Regions from separate parts of the Streptomyces sp. NPDC041068 genome, predicted to be linked through region 1. Evidence: riboswitches for the same ligand, from Rfam matches in the RefSeq annotation. Region 1 holds a riboswitch; the other holds the start of a gene.
What was found. A riboswitch is a leader RNA that binds a small molecule or an ion and turns the genes downstream of it on or off. The one in region 1 is predicted to bind thiamine pyrophosphate.
Positions count from the first base shown of each region.

Region 2: linked by a shared signal. The riboswitch ahead of thiO (glycine oxidase ThiO) and the one ahead of AB0B50_RS35625 (thiamine ABC transporter substrate-binding protein) in region 1 are both predicted to bind thiamine pyrophosphate.

Region 1 covers NZ_JBEZCG010000019.1:66,553-70,741, reverse strand. Annotated here, with positions in the region: gene AB0B50_RS35635 (hypothetical protein) at 1-39, shown strand, start outside; gene rlmN (23S rRNA (adenine(2503)-C(2))-methyltransferase RlmN) at 196-1,302, shown strand; TPP riboswitch at 1,348-1,464, shown strand; gene AB0B50_RS35625 (thiamine ABC transporter substrate-binding protein) at 1,543-2,628, shown strand; gene AB0B50_RS35620 (iron ABC transporter permease) at 2,691-4,189, shown strand, end outside.
Region 2 covers NZ_JBEZCG010000022.1:114,001-118,189, forward strand. Annotated here, with positions in the region: gene AB0B50_RS38145 (thiazole synthase) at 1-662, opposite strand, end outside; gene thiS (sulfur carrier protein ThiS) at 670-894, opposite strand; gene thiO (glycine oxidase ThiO) at 900-2,102, opposite strand; TPP riboswitch at 2,100-2,213, opposite strand; gene AB0B50_RS38160 (FAD-dependent oxidoreductase) at 2,431-3,597, shown strand; gene AB0B50_RS38165 (Rv2175c family DNA-binding protein) at 3,685-4,050, shown strand; gene thiE (thiamine phosphate synthase) at 4,149-4,189, shown strand, end outside.

The sequences.
Region 1 (4,189 bases):
TCCCGGGTCGGAGTGGTGATCGCCGGGATCTTCGGCTGAGGGCCGAGGAGGCCGGGCCGGAGGGCCGGGTGAGCCCGAGCGGGGCCGTGGGCGGGCCGTCGCAGCGCCCGAGCGGGCCGGGCCGGAGCGCGTCCCGAGCCGCCCGATCTCCGGCCGCGAGAGGCATGCGCGGTCATCTGCGACACTGGTAGTGCCATGCCTAAGCCCGGAGAACTCACTTTCGTCGCGCCCCGCGGAGCCAAGAAGCCCCCGCGACACCTCGCCGACCTCACGCCCGCCGAGCGCAAGGAAGCCGTCGCCGCCATCGGCGAGAAGCCGTTCCGCGCCAAGCAGCTCTCGCAGCACTACTTCGCGCGGTACGCGCACGACCCGGCCGAGTGGACCGACATCCCCGCCGGTGCGCGCGAGAAGCTCCGTGAGGCGCTGCTGCCCGATCTGATGTCCGTGGTGCGGCACATCAGCTGTGACGACGACACCACCCGCAAGACCCTCTGGCGGCTCTTCGACGGGACGCTCGTCGAGTCCGTGCTCATGCGCTACCCGGACCGGGTCACCATGTGCATCAGCTCCCAGGCGGGCTGTGGCATGAACTGTCCGTTCTGTGCCACGGGGCAGGCCGGGCTCGACCGGAATCTTTCGACCGGCGAGATCGTGCACCAGATCGTGGACGGGATGCGCGCGCTGCGCGACGGTGAGATTCCGGGCGGGCCCGCGCGGCTCTCCAACATCGTCTTCATGGGCATGGGCGAGCCGCTCGCCAACTACAAGCGCGTCGTCGGCGCCATTCGCGCGCTGACGGACCCGGAGCCGGACGGCCTCGGGCTCTCGCAGCGCGGGATCACCGTGTCGACGGTCGGGCTCGTGCCCGCCATCCACCGGTTCGCCGACGAGGGCTTCAAGTGCCGCCTCGCCATCTCGCTGCACGCGCCGGACGACGAGCTGCGCGACACCCTCGTCCCGGTCAACACGCGGTGGAAGGTTCGCGAGGTGCTGGACGCGGGGTGGGAGTACGCCGCCAAGTCGGGGCGCCGGCTCTCCATCGAGTACGCGCTGATCAGGGACATCAACGACCAGGCCTGGCGCGGTGACCGGCTCGGGCGGCTGCTCAAGGGCAAGCCGGTGCACGTCAACCTCATCCCGCTGAACCCGACGCCGGGCTCGAAGTGGACGGCCTCGCGGCCCGAGGACGAGAAGGCGTTCGTGGAGGCCATCGCCGCCCACGGCGTGCCGGTCACCATTCGGGACACCCGGGGCCAGGAGATCGACGGAGCGTGCGGCCAGCTGGCCGCGAGCGAGCGGTAGCCGAGGGGTACGCTGGCGGGCGTACGACCTCGTACACACATCTGCATATTCCGACAGGGGAGCGCCACAGCGCTGAGAGTGCGGCACCTTGGACAGGTGGGCCGCAGACCCTCTGAACCTCGCCCAGGTCATTCTGGGTAGGAAGTTCGGTCATTACTCAAGCTGTTGCGCCCTGCGCGCGGACCGCTCGGTCCGCGCGCAGGGCCGCGTCTTCTCCTGGTCACCCAGGAGGAAGTTTCCGTGAGCACCACCAAGAAGGTCACGTTCACCGCGGTCGCGGTGGGCATCGGTCTTGTCGCCGTCTCCGCGTGCGGCAGCTCCGACGGCGGGTCGGGGACGACCGACTCCAAGAGCGTCACCCTCGTCAGCCACGACTCCTTCAACGTCTCCAAGGACGTACTGAAGGACTTCGAGAGGCGGTCCGGCTACAAGGTCAAGGTCCTCAAGGACGGCGACGCGGGCGCCGCTGTCAACAAGGCGATCCTGTCGAAGGACAATCCGCAGGGCGACGTCTTCTTCGGCGTCGACAACACCCTGCTCTCGCGCGCGCTCGACAACGGGCTCTTCCAGTCGTACGAGGCCAAGGGCTCGGACAAGATCAAGCCTGGGTTCCGGGTGGACCAGGACAAGCACCGGGTCACGCCCGTCGACAGCGGTGACATCTGCGTCAACTACGACAAGAAGTACTTCGCCGACAAGAAGCTGGCGCCGCCGAAGTCCTTCGAGGATCTCGTCGAGCCGCAGTACAAGGACCTGCTGGTCACCGAGAACGCGTCGACCTCGTCGCCCGGTCTCGGCTTCCTGCTCGGTACCGCCGCCAAGTACGGCGACAAGGGCTGGGAGAGCTACTGGAAGAAGCTCAAGGACAACGGCGTCAAGGTCGTCGACGGCTGGGAGCAGGCCTACAACGAGGAGTTCTCCGGGTCCGCAGGTGGCAAGAAGGCCAAGGGCGACCGGCCGCTCGTCGTCTCGTACGCCTCCTCGCCGCCCGTCGAGGTCCTCTACGCGAAGCCGCAGCCCAAGGAGGCGCCGACCGGCGTCGCGACCGGCACCTGCTTCCGCCAGGTCGAGTACGCGGGTCTGCTCAGCAACGCCAAGAACGAGAAGGGCGGCAAGGCGCTCCTCGACTTCCTCGCGGGCAAGGAGTTCCAGGAGGACATGCCGCTGAACATGTTCGTGAACCCGGTGCGCGAAGGCACGAAGCTGCCCGAGCTGTTCACGGAGCACGGCGTGACGGTCGACAAGCCCGAGACCCTGGACCCGAAGAAGATCGCCGACAACCGTGAGCCGTGGATCAAGTCGTGGACCTCGCTCGTACTGAAGTGACCGAAGTGAAGGGGCGCTCCGTGAAGGGGCGTTCGCGCGGGAGCGCGGCTCGGCTCGGCCTGATGGTCGTGCCCGTCGCGTTCTTCGCGCTCTTCTTCGCCTACCCGGTGACGGCGATCGTCGCGCGCGGTCTGCACGTCGACGGCGTCTGGCAGTTCGGGCGGATCACGGACGTGCTCGGGCAGTCCGACATCCGGCACGTGCTGTGGTTCACCACCTGGCAGGCGCTCGCGTCGACCGCGCTCACGCTGCTGATCGCGCTCCCCGGCGCGTATGTCTTCGCGCGCTTCGACTTCCCCGGCAAGCAGGTGCTGCGGGCCGTCGTCACCGTGCCGTTCGTGCTGCCGACGGTCGTCGTCGGGACCGCCTTCCTCGCGCTGCTCGGGCGGGGCGGGCTGCTCGACGAGGCGTGGGGCGTGCGCCTGGACACCACCGTGTGGGCGATCCTGCTCGCGCACGTCTTCTTCAATTACGCGGTCGTCGTGCGGACCGTGGGCGGGCTCTGGTCGCAGCTCGATCCGCGGCAGGAGGAGGCCGCGCGGATGCTCGGCGCCTCGCGCTGGACGGCCTGGCGGACGGTGACGCTGCCCGCGCTCGGCCCGGCGGTGGCCGCCGCCGCGCTCATGGTCTTCCTCTTCACCTTCACCTCCTTCGGCGTCGTCCAGATCCTCGGCGGACCCGCGTACTCGACGCTCGAAGTGGAGATCTACCGGCAGACCGCGCAGCTGCTCGACCTGCCGACGGCGGCCGTCCTGACCATCGTGCAGTTCGTGGCCGTGGGGCTGATTCTTGCCGTGCACGCGTGGACGGTGCGACGGCGCGAGAGCGCGCTGAAGCTGGTCGACGCGTCGAGCGTGGCGCGGCGGCCGCGCGGGGCGGGGCAGTGGACGCTGCTCGGCCTGGTCGTCGCGACCGTCGCCGTGCTGATCCTGCTGCCGCTCGGCGTGCTGATCCGGCGATCCTTCGAAGGCGCCGCCGGGTCGGACGGCTTCGGATTCGCGTACTACAAGGAGCTGACCTCGGCGGACGGCGGTGCCTTCCTCGTGCCGCCGATCGAGGCGGTCTGGAACTCCCTGCAGTACGCGGTCGTGGCCACGGCCATCGCGGTCGTCATCGGGGGGCTTGCGGCCGCCGCGCTCACCCGGCGCGCGGGCCGGCTCGTACGTGGCTTCGACGCGCTGCTCATGCTGCCGCTCGGAGTCTCCGCGGTGACGGTCGGCTTCGGGTTCCTGATCACGCTGGACAAGCCCCCGCTGGATCTGCGGTCCTCCTGGATCCTGGTGCCGCTCGCCCAGGCGCTCGTCGGCGTGCCCTTCGTCGTACGCACCATGCTGCCCGTCCTGCGCGCGGTGGACGGACGGCTGCGGGAGGCGGCGGCCGTGCTCGGGGCCTCGCCGCTGCGGGCCTGGCGGGAGGTCGATCTGCCGATGGTGCGGCGGGCGCTGCTCATCGCCGCGGGGTTCGCCTTCGCCGTGTCGCTCGGCGAGTTCGGGGCGACGGTCTTCATCGCGCGGCCCGACAACCCGACGCTGCCGGTCGCTGTAGCGCGGCTGCTCGGGCG
Region 2 (4,189 bases), on a different contig from region 1:
TCCGCCATCAGGACCGGCTCTTGCGCCCGCGTCACCGCGGAGGCGAGCATCACACCCGCGCACCCCAGCTCCATCGCGAGCACCGCGTCGGACGCCGTGCCCGCGCCCGCGTCCAGGATCACCGGCACGCGCGCGTGCTCCACGATCAGCTGGAAGTTGTGCGGGTTGCGGATGCCGAGCCCGGAGCCGATGGGGGAGCCGAGCGGCATGATCGCCGCGCACCCCACGTCCTCCAGCTTCCGGGCGAGCACCGGGTCGTCGTTCGTGTACGGAAGGACCGTGAACCCGTCGTCGATCAGGGTCTCGGCGGCGTCCAGGAGCTCGATCGGGTCGGGCAGCAGGGTGCGCTCGTCGGCGATCACCTCCAGCTTCACCAGGTCCGTGCCGAGCGCCTCGCGCGCCAGGCGGGCGGTGAGGACGGCCTCGCCCGCGGTGAAGCAGCCCGCCGTGTTGGGCAGCACACGGATGCCGAGCCGGTCCAGGACGGAGAGCACGGAGCCCTGCACACCCGGGTCCAGGCGGCGCATCGCGACCGTCGTCAGCTCCGTGCCGGACGCGACGAGGGAGCGCTCCAGGACGTCGAGGCTCGGCGCCCCGCCCGTACCCATGATCAGGCGCGAGGAGAGGGAGAGCCCGCCGATGAGGAAGGGGTCGTCTGCCATGGTCGGTTCAGCCTCCCTGGACGGCGGTGAGTACTTCGACGCGGTCGCCAGCGGCGAGCGTCGTGGTGGGCCACTGCGCGCGCGGGACGACGGTTTCGTTGAGGGCGGCGGCGACACCGGAGTGGGCCGCGGTGAGGGTGGCCACGAGGGCTTCGAGCGTGGTGCCGAAGGCCACGTCGCGTGCCTCCCCATTGACGGAGACGTTGACGGAAGCGGCGGAGGACGTGCTCATAGTGCTCATACGGGCTGCTCCGTGAGGGACTGCGTGGGGGATACGAGAGAGGCGTCGGCGAAGCGGCGCGGGGTGAACGCAAGCGCCTCGTCCGGCAGTTCGCCCGTGGTCAGCGCGTGCGCCATGACGTCGCCGGTGAGGGGCGTCAGGAGGACGCCGTTGCGGTAGTGCCCGGTGGCCAGCTGGAGCCCGTCGAGCCGGGTCGGGCCGAGCAGCGGCGCGTTGTCGGGGGAGCCGGGGCGCAGACCGGCGCGGGTCTCGGTGAGCGGCAGTTCCGTGATGCCGGGCACGAGTTCATGGGCGTCCCGCAGGAGTTCGTACACGCCGCCCGCGGTGACCGTGGTGTCCCAGCCGAGCTCCTCGCTGGTCGCGCCGACGACGAGCTCGCCGTTCTCGCGCGGCACCAGGTAGACGTGGCTGCCGCGCACGACCGCGCGCACGGTGCGGCTCAGGAACGGCGCGTACGGCTTCGGCACCGTCAGGCGCAGCACCTGTCCCTTCACGGGGCGCACGGGCGGCAGGACGTCGTCGGGGACGCCCGCGAGGCGCCCGCTGAGACTGCCCGCCGCGAGCACGGTCTGCCCCGCGTCCAGCCCGGTGCCGTCCGCGAGAACGATGCCGCGCGCCCGCTCGCGTACGACCGAGAGCCGCTCGGCCCAGGCGCGGTGGAAGACCACGCCCGCCCGCTCGCAGGCGACCAGGAGCGCCGCCGCGAGCCTGCGCGGGTCGATCTGGTGGTCGCCGTCGACCCGGAGCCCGCCGCGCACCCCCGGCGCGAGCATCGGCTCAAGGCGCCGGCACTCGCGCCCGCTCAGCCACTCGGACTCGAGCCCCGAGCGGCGCTGCAGGGCGTGCAGCTCGCGCAGGTGGGCGCGGTCGTCCGCGTCGAGCGCCACCGCGAGCGTGCCGCACGCGCGGTAGCCGAGGTCGCGCCCGCTCGCCTCGGCCAGCTCGGCGGCGAAGGCGGGATAACGGCGGGCGGATTCGAGGTTGATGCCGAGCAGTGTCTGCTCGCCGTAGTGCAGTTCGGTGACGGCGGCCAGCATGCCCGCGGCGACCTGCGCCGCGCCGCCGCCCGGTGCGGGGTCCACGACCGCCACGGAGAGCCCGCGCTGCGCGGCACGCCAGGCCGTGACCAGGCCGATGACGCCGCCTCCGACGACCAGGACGTCAGAGGTGGCGGATGGTGTTGTCGTACGTGGATGCATGGGCGTCCAGCCCCTCCCTTCGCCGGCATGACCCGGATCAGGTTCGTACGGTCGGAGGCCGTCCCAGCCTCCCTCTCAGCCCGGTGCGTCCGGGCTCCCGCGAGTGCTCTGCACCGGCCACCCTAGCCCGTCGCCCCGCGCGGCAGTAGGGGAGCCGTCCCGGCACGGACGGTGACCATGTGTCAGAGATCTCCTCGTCGGCCCCTGAAGGCGTCGGTGCCCGCCGCCCTAAAGTGATCGGGTGAGCGAGCAGCAGAGGCAGAGCGAACAGCGGCCGAACGGCCGGTACAAGCAGCCGGAGCGGCACGTCGTCATCGTCGGCGCGGGGATGGCCGGCGTGCAGACCGCCGTGGCCCTGCGCGAGCAGGGATTCACCGGCGCGGTCACCCTCATCGGGGCGGAGCCCCACCAGCCGTACGACAGGCCGCCGCTGTCCAAGGCGGTGCTGCTCGGCAAGGCGGAGGGTTCCGCCTTCGACATCGACTTCGAGGCGCTCGGCATCGAGCTGAGCCTGGGGCGCGAGGTCACCGGGGTGCGCCCGGCCGACCACGAACTGGACACCGGCGCGGGCCCGGTCGCGTACGACGTCCTGGTCCTCGCGACCGGCGCCGAACCGATCAGGCTGCCCGGTACCGAAGGAGTCCCCGGGGTCCACCTCCTGCGCACCCTGGACGACGCCGAGCGGCTGCGTCCCGTCCTCGCGGAGCAGCGCGACGTCGTGGTCGTCGGGGCGGGCTGGATCGGCGCGGAGTTCGCCACCGCCGCGCGCGAGGCGGGCTGTTCCGTCACCGTGGTCGAGGCCGCCGAACGACCGCTCGCCGGGGCTCTGCCCGCCGAGGTCGCGGCCCCCATGGCGAGTTGGTACGCGGACTCCGGAGCCGTCCTGCGCACCCACGCGCGCGTGGAGCGCGTCGAGCCGGGCACGGTGGTCCTGTCCGACGGGACCCGGCTGCCCGCGGGCGCCGTCGTCGTCGGCATCGGGGCGCGGCCCGCCACGGACTGGCTGGCCGGTTCCGACATCGAGCTCGGCACCCACAAGGAGGTCGTGACCGACGACCGTCTGCGCACGTCGGCGCCGGACGTGTACGCGGTCGGCGACTGCTCCTCCTTCCCTTCGGGAAGGTACGGCGAGCGCCTGCTCGTGCACCACTGGGACAACGCGGTCCAGGGCCCGCGCACGGTGGCGGCGAACATCATCGGCGAGACCCCGGCGCCGTACGACCCCGTGCCCTACTTCTGGTCGGAGCAGTTCGGCCGCTTCGTGCAGTACGCGGGACATCACGCGGCGGCCGACGAGCTGGTCTGGCGCGGCGACCCGGCGGGCATGGCCTGGTCGGTGTGCTGGCTGCGGGAGGGCGCCCTGGTGGCGGTCCTCGCGGTGGGCCGCCCCAGGGACCTGGCCCAGGGCCGCAAGCTCATCGAGGCGGGCACCCGCCTGGACGCGGCCAAGGTCGCGGACCCCTCGATCCCGCTGAAGAAGGCGGAGTACGCGTAAGAGGAGCGCGAAGGCGCAGCGCGGGCGCGGCAGGGGTGAGTGCCCGCGCCCCGGCCCGTGCGCCCGAGCGGCGATACGCTGGACCACGTGACCGAGATTGACGCAAAGACCGATGCTCTCGTCCCTGCCTGGCTCCACCTCCCCGACATCGCGGAAATGCTCGATGTCGAGGTGACGCGCGTGCGCCAGCTGGTTAAGGAGGGCCAGCTGATCGCCGTGCGCCGTGGTGAGAACCGCGCGCTTCAGGTGCCGGCCGCCTTCATCGACGGCGACAAGGTCGTCAAGGGCCTCGCAGGCACCCTGACGCTCCTGAAGGACGACGGTTTCTCCGACGAAGAGATGCTCGAGTGGCTCTTCACCCCCGACCCGACCCTGCCCGGCACCCCCGCGCAGGCACTGAGCGAGAATCGCGGCACGGAGGTGAAGCGCCGCGCCCAGGCGCTCGCCGTCTGAGCAGGCGCTTGGCCGTCTGACCTGAACACAATCGTCCGGCGCGGGGACCGCGTGACACCACGCGGTCCCCGCGCCACCGACAACGGGGGGACTTCTCCATGGCTGCCGACCACCGCGCTCAGCTCGCCGACGCCCGGCT